Regions from separate parts of the Vreelandella sp. EE27 genome, predicted to be linked through region 1. Evidence: predicted binding sites of a transcription regulator. Region 1 holds the regulator's gene; each other region holds the start of a gene.
What was found. Region 1 encodes sigma-54, which starts transcription at its own class of promoters, with help from an activator protein. Its sites were predicted from a motif close to TGGCACNNNNNTTGCTNT; they were not measured.
Positions count from the first base shown of each region.

Region 1 (4,126 bases):
AGCTGTACGCTGGAGCGCTTATCGAGCATCTTTTTGGCCAGCTGTTCGACCATGTACACCGAGCGGTGCTGGCCGCCGGTACAGCCGATAGCGATGGTCATGTAGCTGCGCTGGCTGCTCTGGTAGGCCGGAAGCCACTTCTCCAGCCAGTTGAGAATATCCATGCCCATCTCATCGACGACCGGGTAGGCCTGTAAAAAAGCGGCGATCTCGGGGTCGCGCCCGGTGAAGTGTCTAAGCGTCGGGTCCCAGTAAGGGTTGGGCAGACAGCGGATATCGAATACGATATCCGCGTCCAGCGGTACTCCCCGCTTGTAGCCAAACGACTCGAGCGTCAGGGTGAGCTGGCTCTGGCGCTGATGGCAAAGCTGCTCGGTGATCCGTCCGCGCAAATCGTGCACCGTCAGCCGCGAGGTGTCGATCATCAGATCCGCCAGCTCGCGGATGCCAAAAAGCGTCTCTTCCTCCTTGGCGATCGCTTCTTCGAGGGTCATCCCGCTGTCCCGGGTCAGCGGGTGGCGCCGGCGCGTGGCCGAATAGCGCTCGAGCAAAATCCGGGCGTCGGTGGTCAGATAAATCACCTGCACCCGGGTACTGCCGGATTTGATGTCCTGAAGCAGGGCCGGAAAGCGCTCCAGGGCCGTGGGCAGGTTGCGCGCATCGATACTCACCGCCAGGTGCGTGCGCTCGCCTTGCTGTCTTAGCTCATCGACCAGTGAACCCAGCAGCATGGCCGGCAGGTTGTCGATGGCGTAGTAGCCCAGGTCCTCCAGCGCCTGAAGCGCAATGGACTTTCCCGACCCGGAGCGGCCGCTGATAATCACCAGTTGCATAGTGTTTCTCTTCGGTCTGTAGGGCTGGGTGGGTAGGGCCTGGTTCTAGCTGCCCGTTTGCTCGCGAATTTTGGCGGTGACGATCTCCAAAAGCTCGCGCTGGCTCTCGCATTTGCGAAACTGTGCGCGGGTGGCGACGTCATTCATGATGGTGGCGACCTGACCCAACAGCGCAAGGTGGGTGTCGTCGGCCTCTTCCGGCACCAGCAGTACAAACACCAGGTCCACCGGGTCGCCGTCGATAGCGTCGAAATCCACCGGTTCGGCAAGCTTTAAAAAGCCGGCGATAGGAGCGCTGCAGTGAGGGCTGCGGGCGTGGGGAATCGCGACCCCATTCCCAATGCCGGTACTGCCTAGTCGCTCGCGGCCGATCAAACGGCTGAACACTTCCTGGCTATCCAGGCTGGGCGTATTTTGGGCGATGAAGGTGCTGAAGAACTCCAGCACGCGCTTTTTGCTGCCCCCGGGGACGTCGAACAGCACGCGCTCCGGGGGGAGTATGGTTTCCAGGGTCATCGATTTAACGCACGCCAGCGCCCTGGGCGCGAGCTTGTGCTTTTTCCTTGTGTTTTACGAGTTGGCGATCGACCTTGTCGGCCAGCGCGTCAATGGCGGCGTACATGTCGTTGTCCTGGGCTTCGGCGTGCAAATCGGCGCCGGCCGCGTGGAGGGTGCAGGCGGCCTGCTGACGCTCTTTCTCGATGGAAAGCGTGACATGAACGGTAGTGATGTTGTCGTAGTGACGCTCGATACGTTCGAGTTTTTCGTTAACGTAATCGCGCAGAGCGTCGGTCAGTTCCAGGTGATGGCCCGTAATGTTGACTTGCATCGACGTACTCCTAATCCAGGACTGTCCTTTGATTGTAACCCTTTTTCTACCATTGCAAAGCCCCGGCGGCCAGTTTCACTTTTTAACGCAAACGCCGCCGTTCGCTGGAGGAGGGAATCCCCATGGCTTCGCGGTATTTTGCCACCGTGCGCCGCGCTACGCTAATGCCGCCATCTTCCAATAGCGACACAAGGCGGCTGTCCGAGAGCGGCTTGCCCGGCGTCTCTTCTTGAATCAGTTTTTTCAACCGGGCACGGATCGCGGTACTCGAGTGGCTGTCGTTGCCGTCATGACCGCTCACCTGGCTCGAGAAGAAGTACTTGAGCTCGAATACGCCGCGGGGGGTGTGAATGTATTTTTGCGTCGTCACCCGTGAAATCGTCGATTCGTGCATCTCCACGGCCTCGGCGATATCGGCGAGTATCAAGGGTTTCATGGCCTCTTCGCCGCGCTCCAAAAAGCCCAGCTGGCGAGCGATGATCTCGCGACCGACGCGCAACAGGGTATCGTTGCGACTCGACAGGCTCTTGATCAGCCAGCGCGCCTCTTGCAGGTGCTCTTTTAAAAACTGGTTGTCCTGGCTCTTGTCCGCTCGCTTGATCAGGCTTGCGTAGTCCGGCTGGACGCGCAGCCGTGGAAGCGCTTCGGGGTTGAGCTCGAGGTGCCAGCCTTCGTTATCGTGGCGCACCACCAGATCCGGGGTGATGTAGCTTTCGTTGGTGACGCCATATGCGCTGCCCGGGCGCGGGTCGAGGCTTCTGATCAGCCCGATGACGTCATCGAGCTGCTCGTCGTCGAGCCCCAGGCGGCGCTTCAAAAGGCGCAGGTCGTCCTTTCCGAGGGCTTCGAGAAACTGGCGCACCAGGCGTTTGGCGGGCACCAGAAGCGGCGTGTCGTCGGCCAGGGTGGCGAGCTGGAGCATCAGGCATTCGCGCAGGTCGCGGGCGAAAACGCCGGTGGGTTCGAACTGCTGCATACGCATCAGCGTGTTTTCCACCTCGCGCTGACTCAAACCTTCGAGCCCCTGGGCCTTGAGCCCTTCGCGAATATCGTTGAGAGGCTGGGTGAGGTAGCCGTTGGGGTCCAGCGCGTCGATCAGGCTTTCGGCAATGGCGTACTCGCGCTCACTGGCGTCGGTCATGGCCAACTGCCAGAGCAGATGGCCATGCAGGCTTTGGCCCGCCGCCTGGCGCTCGAAATCCGGCCCCTCGCTGCCGGCGCTGGCCGCCATGTCCTGATAGGTGTCGGACCACTCGCTATCGATGGAGAGTTCGCTGGGGATGCTCTCTTCCCATTCGGCTTCGGCGGTCTCGGTCACGCTCTCTTCGCCAAACTCGTCCTCTTGCTCCAGCAGCGGGTTGGCGTCGAGCGCCTGCTGAATTTCCTGGCGAAGATCGAGGGTGGAGAGCTGCAGCAGGGCAATGGCCTGCTGCAGTTGAGGCGTCATGGTCAGCTGCGTGCCGACCCGCAGCTGTAAAGAGGCTTTCATGACCATTGAAGAACCACTCGTTACTCGTAAAGCTCCACCCTAGTGCGAGTTGGGGTCCGGCGCAAGTGCAATAAATATGCCACTACACGGAACTTTAGGATTGGCGATGGTTTAGAGGCGGAAATCGGCGCCCAGGTAGACCTCACGAACCTTCTGGTTATTCAAAATGGCGGTTGAGTCGCCGCTTGCGATGATGTGGCCGTCACCCACGATATAGGCGATATCGCAAATATCCAGCGTCTCGCGCACGTTATGGTCGGTGATCAGCACTCCGATGTGGCGTGCCTTGAGAGCCAGGATGATCGACTTGATCTCGCCGACCGAGATCGGATCGACCCCGGCGAAGGGTTCGTCGAGCAAAATGAACGCGGGGTCGGTGGCAAGCGAGCGGGCAATCTCCACGCGGCGGCGCTCGCCGCCGGAAAGGCTCATGCCTAAGTTGTCGCGGATATGGGTAATGTGGAAATCGTCGAGCAATTGCTCCAGGCGCGCTTCCCGGCCGCGGCGGTCCAGCTCCTTGCGCGTTTCCAGAATCGCCAAGATGTTATCGGCCACCGACAGCTTGCGAAAAATCGATGCCTCTTGGGGGAGGTAACCGATGCCGGCGGTGGCGCGTTCGTGCATCGGTGCCCGAGTCAGGTCGCGCTCGTCGATCCCCACCGTACCGGCATCGGCCTTGACCAGGCCTACGATCATGTAAAACGAGGTGGTCTTGCCCGCCCCGTTGGGCCCGAGTAGGCCCACCACGCTGCCTTGGGTGATCTCCAGGTTGATGTCTTTTACCACCCGGCGGCGCTTGTAGCTTTTGGCGAGGTGGCGGGCGTGAAGCGTTTTGACCGCCCCAGATTGCGTGCTCGACACGGTCATTCTCCTATTGCGCGGGCTGTAGCGTCATGCGGATGCGCTGGTTGTCGCTACCGCTAACGTCTGAGCGCGCCTGAACCACTTCGCGGTCGATGAAGTACTCGAGACGCC
Region 1 covers NZ_OZ309109.1:2,212,000-2,216,125, reverse strand. The annotation lists gene rapZ (RNase adapter RapZ) at 1-833, opposite strand, end outside; gene ACWHVV_RS10660 (PTS sugar transporter subunit IIA) at 879-1,349, opposite strand; gene hpf (ribosome hibernation-promoting factor, HPF/YfiA family) at 1,354-1,662, opposite strand; gene ACWHVV_RS10650 (RNA polymerase factor sigma-54) at 1,745-3,157, opposite strand; gene lptB (LPS export ABC transporter ATP-binding protein) at 3,263-4,012, opposite strand; gene lptA (lipopolysaccharide transport periplasmic protein LptA) at 4,023-4,126, opposite strand, start outside.

Region 2 (4,126 bases), 2.0 Mb from region 1:
AGAATTCGCGTGGCTTGATCATCGTGTGGTGCAATGTCTGTGTGATGTTTTAAGAGGAATTGCAAAAAGCGCGCCAATTGGGCGCTAGCGCTGTCATGCACGGCTTTAACGCATCCAGGCGGCGCAACGCGGCGTTTAATAGCGCAGCGCCGCCCGGTTAACGCCGCGCATTCGCACCATTTTAGTGCATATTAGCGCGGCGCGACGGTAATACTCACCGCGTCAGTGCGATGCTGAACGCGCCCCTGGCTATCGAGCAGCTCGGCTTGAAGCCGGTGGTGACCTTGCGGCAAGCCGGTCAACCAAAACGCGTCGCTGTGCAGCGCCGACTGGCTGACCTCGCCGTTCACCAGAAGTCTTATTTGATGGTCGTCGCGCAGCGCCGGCTCAACGTACACCTCGACCGGGGTCATGGCATCGCGAATCAGCGCCTCGGCCGAAGGGTTGGCGATCACGAACCGGTCGTAGGGCATAAAGGGCTGGCCGGGCCGGGTCCTTGCCGGACTCGAAGAGGGGGGCGGCGGCGTCCGCTCGACCCCGGGCAGCGGCGCCAGCGTGATCGCCTCGCCGCCGCGCTCCGGGTTGTCGGTATAAGTGACCCGGCCGCTTTCATCCACCACGCGGTACACCGTTTGCGCCTGGAGCTTTCCCGCCGTCAGCGAAAGCCCCAACAGCAACGCCGCCAGGCGCGCGTACTTCGCCATGCCAATGACACGCATGCCCATAGTCTTCCCCATAAAAAAACCCCGCCGAGGCGGGGTTTTGAGTCAGTAACACCTCAAGGGTGCCCCTAACGTTAGAGCTTAGCAGCTGTAGTACAGGTCGAACTCGACCGGGTGCGTCGCCATACGCATGCGCGTGACTTCTTCCATCTTGAGCTCGATGTAGGCGTCGATCATTTCGTCGGTAAACACACCGCCTTCGGTCAGGAAGGTGCGGTCGGCGTCGAGGGCTTCCAGCGCCTGGTCGAGGCTCGAGGCCACGGTCGGTACGGCCTTGCCTTCTTCCGGCGGCAGGTCGTACAGGTTCTTGTCCATGGCGTCGCCAGGATGGATCTTGTTCTTGATGCCGTCGATACCCGCCATCAGCATGGCCGCGAACGCAAGGTAAGGGTTGGCGGTCGGGTCGGGGAAGCGCGTTTCGACACGCTTGCCTTTGGGGCTAGCCGTGTACGGAATACGGATCGACGCACTGCGGTTACGCGCACTGTAGGCCAGCATGACCGGCGCTTCGAAACCCGGCACCAGACGCTTGTAGGAGTTGGTCGAGGCGTTGGTGAAGGCGTTCAGGGCACGGGCGTGCTTGATGATGCCGCCAATGTAGTAAAGCGCCATTTCGGAAAGGCCCGCGTACTCGTCGCCGGCGAACTGGTTGGCACCATCTTTCCAGAACGACTGGTGAACGTGCATGCCGGAGCCGTTATCGCCAACCAGGGGCTTGGGCATGAAAGTCGCGGTTTTGCCGTAGGCGTGGGCCACGTTGTGGATCACGTACTTCATTTCCTGAACTTCGTCGGCCTTCTTCACCAGGGTGTTGAACTTGACGCCGATTTCGTTCTGACCGGCGTTCGCCACTTCGTGGTGATGCACTTCGACGCTCTGGCCGATCGCTTCAAGGGTGTTACACATTGCGCCACGAATGTCGTGGAAGCTGTCCACCGGCGGAACCGGGAAATAGCCGCCTTTCACACGCGGGCGGTGGCCCAGGTTGCCGCCTTCGATCTGGCTATCGGTCGCCCAGGCGCCCTCTTCCGAGGAGATCTTGTACATGGAGCCTTGGATGTCGGTCTTCCAGTGTACTTCGTCGAAGATGAAGAACTCGGGTTCCGGGCCGAAAAACGCGGTGTCGCCAAGGCCGGTGGACTCGAGATAGGCTTCGGCACGCTTGGCGATGGAGCGCGGGTCGCGATCGTAACCCTGCATGGTGGCCGGCTCGATGATGTCGCAACGCAAAATCAGCGTGGCATCTTCGGTGAAGGGGTCGAGAAAGCCGGTGCCGTCTTCCGGGCGCAGAATCATGTCGGATTCGTTGATGCCCTTCCAGCCTTCGATGGAGGAGCCATCGAACATCTGACCGTTTTCAAAAAACTCTTCGTCCACGTCCCGTGCCGGTACGGTGACGTGCTGCTCTTTACCGCGCGTATCGGTGAAACGCAGGTCTACCCATTTGACTTCATTTTCTTCGATTAGCGCGAGCGTCTTGGCTGACATACTGTTCTCCGTCTCCGGTATGAGCGTGGCTTAAAGCGTGTACTGTTAAGCGATCTATTAAACGTATTGTTGAACAAAACCGTTGATACGCCGCGAGCGTATAGCACGCCTTTGTTGTGTATTCGCATTGGGGCGAGTTTCAAACCAGGCCCCGTGACCAGCGATTAAAATAAACCGACTATCGTTGTAGCACGCTGTGAGGCGTTTGCCTACGACGCCAGCCGTTGCCGTTTAATAAGCATGTAGCGTGCCAACTTTGCACCAATATGGCATGACGGCTTACCAAGCCTCTGTTTTAAAAATGATTTTCTCAACCCGAAAGCTGCCCTGATGTTGCGCGTCTAAATCAACGCCCCCGGGACGGGACTCAGAAGCCACTTCCGAATGCACCAAAAGGGTTCATAAAAACCTTTATTGAACCAAATGCGTGCGCAAGCATGGGGTGATCGCCTCTTTACTACACCTTCAAGCGCTTCCCAAAGAGCATGGTGGTCAACGTCGTGGTATTCGCGACCTTGTTCAGCCCGATAGAGCCCACGACACCCACGACGATCAACAGCAGCGCGTAAAGGAAAAGCGGCAGCGTTTCTACGCCGACCACCGTATCGACAATGGCAAAAAACATCGGGTGGGCGAGATAAATGCCGAAGGAGTAGCGGTTGATCGTGCGCATCCACGCAGGCGCGGGGCGCCCTTTCAGGTAGCGCATGGCGCAAAGCGTGGCCAATACGAACAGCGGGATCACCCACACCTCCTTGGAGGTGAACACCAGCCAGCCCGGAAGCGTAGCCAGTACGATCAGCACCACCGCCCCGGCCAGCCAAATCGGGGAGGAGAACGCTTGCATCCAGCGCGGCGGGCGGGGTCTTGTCTCGCCTTGCGCTACCGGCTGGTAGTAGCGCACCAGCACCAGCGCCAAAAAGAACAGATACACCCAGCCAAGCGGGGCGACCCAAAGCAGGTAGCCTGGCGGCGCCACCTCGAGCCAGTAGGCCGTGCCCCAATACGCCATGCTGACCACGCAGCTCACCCAAAGCCCGGGCACCGGGTCGAACCGCCACAGCCGCCAGCGGGCAAACAACCAGTACGCCACGTAGAACTGCATGGCGATAATCAGAAAGTAGCCGTGCCAGCCCGCGTAGAGAAAGTACTCCCGGGCAACGCTTAAATACCCCACCGAGGTGCCGCCCATGTTCAGGCGCACCCACTCGGCGGTGGCGTAGATAAACCCATACGTTACGTAGGGCAGTATCACGTACTTGACGCGTTGCCATAAAAACCCCGGCGGCACCTGGCGGGCGTAGCGAAGCGCGAACACGAAAATGGAGATAAACAAAAAAACCGGCGTTCCCAACACCAGAGGGATACGCATCAAGTCGGTGGTCAGGGTGTCCACGCGTTGATTGAGATGGTCCAGCCAATGAAACAGGAAAACCGCCGCGCATCCGTAGGCGCGCAGCCAATAAATCTCCTCGACCTTTTGCATCCAAGCCTCCTGCCCTGAGGCGCTGCTATGCTAATAGCGCAGCCAGCCCCGCTGGTCACATCCCTTTTGTCATGAACACTCGGAGGCAGTGTGCCCCTTCACCCTATTGCGGCTTGTCTTATGCGCTCAGCGCGTGCGCTCACTGTTGTTATGAGTGCTTTTTTACTCAGTGCCCCGGCGCTGGCCGGCGAAGTCTCGCGCCACGCGTTCCCCTCCCCGGTGCTGGGTGATGACTACCCTTACACGCTCTACCTGCCCGACGGCTACCAGGTAGATGCCGCCGAGCCCTACCCGGTGGTCTACATGCTGCATGGCTCGTTCGGCAACGAACACGACTGGGTCAGCCGGGGGCAGCTGGCTCGAACCGTCGACCGTTTGATCGACGCCGGGCACCTCCCCCCGGCGGTGTTCGTCATGCCGGGCAGCCGCA
Region 2 covers NZ_OZ309109.1:232,521-236,646, reverse strand. The annotation lists gene ACWHVV_RS01150 (DUF4124 domain-containing protein) at 192-725, opposite strand; gene glnA (glutamate--ammonia ligase) at 804-2,210, opposite strand; gene ACWHVV_RS01140 (acyltransferase family protein) at 2,668-3,696, opposite strand; gene ACWHVV_RS01135 (alpha/beta hydrolase) at 3,847-4,126, shown strand, end outside.
Region 2: glnA (glutamate--ammonia ligase) is a predicted target of sigma-54. The motif match lies at 2,446-2,463, and genes of this name have one in related genera.

Region 3 (4,126 bases), 1.5 Mb from region 1:
GATCCAGTAGGCAGGCAGGCGTTTGCCCGTGGCCTCGTGGCGGCGCTTGTTCCAGACGATCAGCGCGATACTGGCCACGATCGCCACGAGAAAGGCGGCGGGGATCAACCCAAAGCCGGACTCGAACAGCGGCTCGGGCAGGTAGAGCCCGCGTACGTTCAAAAACATGACTTCACCGAAGGCGAGGCTGTCGCGCGCACCTGGAAGGGTGCGCAGAACGGCGAAGTACCAGAAAAAAATCTGCAAAAGCAGCGGGATATTACGAAAGGTCTCGATATAGGCGGCGGCCAGTTTGGCGATGAGCCAGTTGGGCGAAAGCCGGGCGATGCCCACGATGAAGCCCACGAGAGTCGCTGCCAGCACGCCAAGGCCGCCCACCAGCAACGTGTTGAGCAAACCCACGAAGAAGGTGCGCCCGTAGGTGCTCTGCGATGAGTAATCGATCAGGCTCTGTACGATGCCAAAGCCTGCGGTGTTGTCCAAAAAACCAAAACCGGTGGTGATGCCCCGTGCGGAAAGGTTGTCCTGGGTGTTGCCCACGATATAGAGCAAAAAGATGGCGACGACTGCCACCACCAGCACCTGAAAAATGAGCGCGCGTTTAGCGCGGTCTCGCCAGAAAGGGGGCTTGTGGCCCATCGGGCGAGCATTGGGTCTTACTGACATGAAAGCGTCTCCGCAATACGGCAGGATCAATCAAACGGCCCGCCTGGGTGTTAGCGCGGCGGGCCGGGGTCAAGCGAGACGCTTAGCGAATCGGCGGTGCGTAGTGGAAGCCGCCCTGGTTCCAAAGGGCGTTCACACCCCGTTCGATTTCAAGCGGTGAATCCATACCGACGTTGCGATCGAAGCTTTCGGCGTAGTTGCCGACCTGACTGATGATGTTGTACGCCCAGTCGGCTTCAAGGCCCATGCCTTCGCCGTAGTTGCCGTCCTGGCCCAGAAGACGCGCGATATCCGGGTTTTCACTGTCCATCATGTCGTCGACGTTTTCGCTGGTGACGCCGTACTCTTCGGCGTTGAGCATAGCAAACAGCGACCACTTAACGATGTTGAACCAGGTGTCGTCGCCCTGGCGAACCACCGGGCCCAGCGGCTCTTTGGAGATGATCTCGGGAAGGATCATCGCGCTGTCCGGCTCGTCGAGCTGGATGCGCAGCGCGGCGAGCTGGGAGGTATCGGAAGTCAGCACGTCACAGCGCCCGGACTGGAAGCCGCCCACGGTTTGCTCGGAGGTGTCGAAAACGATCGGATCGAAGGCCATGTCGTTGGCGCGGAAGTAGTCCGCCACGTTGAGTTCAGTGGTGGTGCCGGACTGGATGCAGATCGCCGCGCCGTCGAGCTCGTCGGCGCCGTTAAGGCCCAGGTCACGATTAACCATGAAGCCGATACCGTCGTAGAAGGTCACGCCGGTGAAGTTCAGACCCAGGGTAGTGTCGCGGGTGGTGGTCCAGGTGGTGTTACGAGAAAGCACGTCGATCTCGCCAGACTGCAGCGCGGTGAAGCGCTCGACGGCGTTCAGCGAGATGTAGTTGACCGCGTCTGCATCGCCCAGCACGGCAGCGGCCACGGCGCGGCAGACGTCAACGTCCAGGCCTTGCCATTCGCCGCTGTCGTCCGGGGCGGAGAAACCGGGCAAACCATCACTCACGCCACACTGCACGGCGCCTCGTGAGCGCGTATCTTCCAAGACATCTGCCTGAACGCTCGCTACACCCGATAAGGTGATGGCGCCAGCACAGCCCAGCAGTACCACGTGTTTTTTGTTAAGCATGGTTGTTTCCCTTCCTCGTTATTAAATTTCGTTATAAATGCCGAAGCACGGCACATAACGCTAGCAAGGAAGATGCCAGAAAGGACATATCTACTCATTCAGCGCTTTTCAACGCAAAATCGGCAACGTTTTGACCAAAGTTGTGCTGCAAAAAAGTGCGACTTCGGCTACTGGTTGAGCTTATTTGGTGCACCGGCCGTGCGGCCCCTGCCGAATCGGCCAGTGAAAACAGGCGAGTGGGGCAAAAATGGTTAGCGAATGGGCGGGGCGTACTGAAGGCCGCCATCGCGCCACAGCCCGTTCAGCCCACGTCCGATATTAAACGCTGAACCTGCACCCACGTTGCGATCGAACATCTCGGCGTAGTTGCCCACCTGCTTGACGATTTGATAGGCCCAGTCGGCATCAAGGCCCATCGCCTCGCCGAAATTGCCGTCGCGGCCCAGTAGGCGCAGCACATCCGGGCTTTCGGATTCGAGTTGTTCGTCCACGTTGGCCATGCTCACGCCCAGCTCCTCGGCGTTGAGCATGGCGAACAGCGACCATTTAACGATGTTGAACCACTGATCGTCGCCCTGGCGCACCGCCGGGCCCAGGGGCTCCTTGGAGATCGTCTCGGGGAGGACGATGGCCATGTCCGGGTCGGCCAGCTGCATGCGCTGGGCATAGAGTTGCGAGGCGTCGGAGCTTAAAACGTCGCAGCGTCCGGACTCGAAGCCGGCGATGGACTGCTCCGGGGCGTCGAACACTACCGCATCGAAGCTCATGCCGTTCAACCGAAAGTAGTCGGCCAGGTTGAGCTCGCTGGTGGTGCCGGACTGGGTGCACACCGCCGCGCCGTCCAGCTCGCTTGCGCTTTGAACGCCCAGGTCGCTTGCCACCATGAAGGCCTGGCCATCGAAATAGCTCACCCCGGTGAAGTGGATGCCCAGAGTGGTATCCCGGGTCGAGGTCCAGGTGGTGGTACGCGAGAGCACATCGACCTCGCCGGACTGAAGCGCCGCAAAGCGCTCGACCGAATCCAGCGGTACGAACTCGACGTTGGCGCCTTCCCCCAGGGCGGCGGCGGCCACCGCGCGGCAAATGTCGGTATCCAGCCCCCGGTAGGTGTCTTCGTCGTCCAGCGCCGAGAAGCCGGGCTGGGCCGCATTGACTCCGCAGCGCAGACTGCCGCGCTCTTGCACCGTTTCAAGCGTGGTGGCCAGCGCCAGGCCGGGCAGCAAAAGCGCCGCCCCGGTCACCAGCTTGATGCGCCAACCCGCGGCCCCTGGGATAGCACTTGTGAGGGTCCTTTTGATTGCCCTTGTGTGATCCGCTTTGTTCATTGTTGTGTCCCTTGCGTGGGTAAGCGCTACAAAAAAGGCCGAGCAGTGCCCGGCCTCGATTCAGTGCGTGTCGCTTTGGGGAATTTAAGCGAAAGCGGCGCGCATAAACGGCGGCAGCGCCAGGGCGCCGCGGTGAGCCTCTACCGTGTAGTACTGTAGCGGCATTTCATGCTCCGCGGCAGCCTCTTCGCGAAAGCTTTCAACGTTTGTCGCCTTGCCCGCCAGCGTCACGCTCCACCAGCCCGACGGATAAACCGGCTGGGGGAAGGGCAGCGTTGCCACGCTTTCAAAGCCTGCTTTTTTCATATCCTTGCGCAGTTCACGAATGATCGACCCGCTGTGATAAAGCGGCGATTCGCTTTGCTGCACCAGCACGCCGCCGGGGCGCAGAATGCGGTGGCAGCGCGCCAGAAATTCGGTCTTGAAAAGCCCTTCCGCCGGGCCGACCGGGTCAGTGGAGTCGATGATCAGCACATCGATGCTTTCATCGGCTGCGTCATCCACCCACTTCACACCATCGGCGAACAAAAGCTCGGCGCGCGGGTCGGCGTTGGCTTCTACCAGCGCCGGGAAGAAGCGCTCGGAGGCCTTGGTGACCTCTTCGTCGATGTCGATTTGAGTGACTTTTTCCACGCTTTCGTGACGCAGCACTTCCTTCAGCGTGCCGCAGTCGCCGCCGCCGATGATCACGACGCGCTTCGGGTCCTGATGGGTGAAAAGCGCCGGATGGGCGATCATTTCGTGGTACAGGAAGTTGTCCCGGTCGGTGAGCATCACGCAGCCGTCCAGCACTAACAGGTTGCCGTAGGTCTCGGTGGCATAGACTTCCAGGTGCTGATAGGCGCTTTGTACATCCCAAAGCTTCTCGCTGACTTTGAGCGAGAACGCGCTGCCGTGGGCGTCGAAGACTTCGGTGAACCACTGCGCTTGATCGAAATCGTTCATCGGGCCTCTCCGGCGTCGCTTTGCTGGTCGTTTTTATGGTACTGGGGGCTAAGCTCGTGCAGTGCCTCCATGAAGGCGCTGA
Region 3 covers NZ_OZ309109.1:3,701,469-3,705,594, reverse strand. The annotation lists gene ACWHVV_RS17365 (amino acid ABC transporter permease) at 1-666, opposite strand, end outside; gene ACWHVV_RS17360 (amino acid ABC transporter substrate-binding protein) at 749-1,774, opposite strand; gene ACWHVV_RS17355 (amino acid ABC transporter substrate-binding protein) at 2,026-3,099, opposite strand; gene speE (polyamine aminopropyltransferase) at 3,184-4,044, opposite strand; gene hemE (uroporphyrinogen decarboxylase) at 4,041-4,126, opposite strand, start outside.
Region 3: ACWHVV_RS17360 (amino acid ABC transporter substrate-binding protein) is a predicted target of sigma-54. The motif match lies at 1,835-1,852, and genes of this name have one in related genera.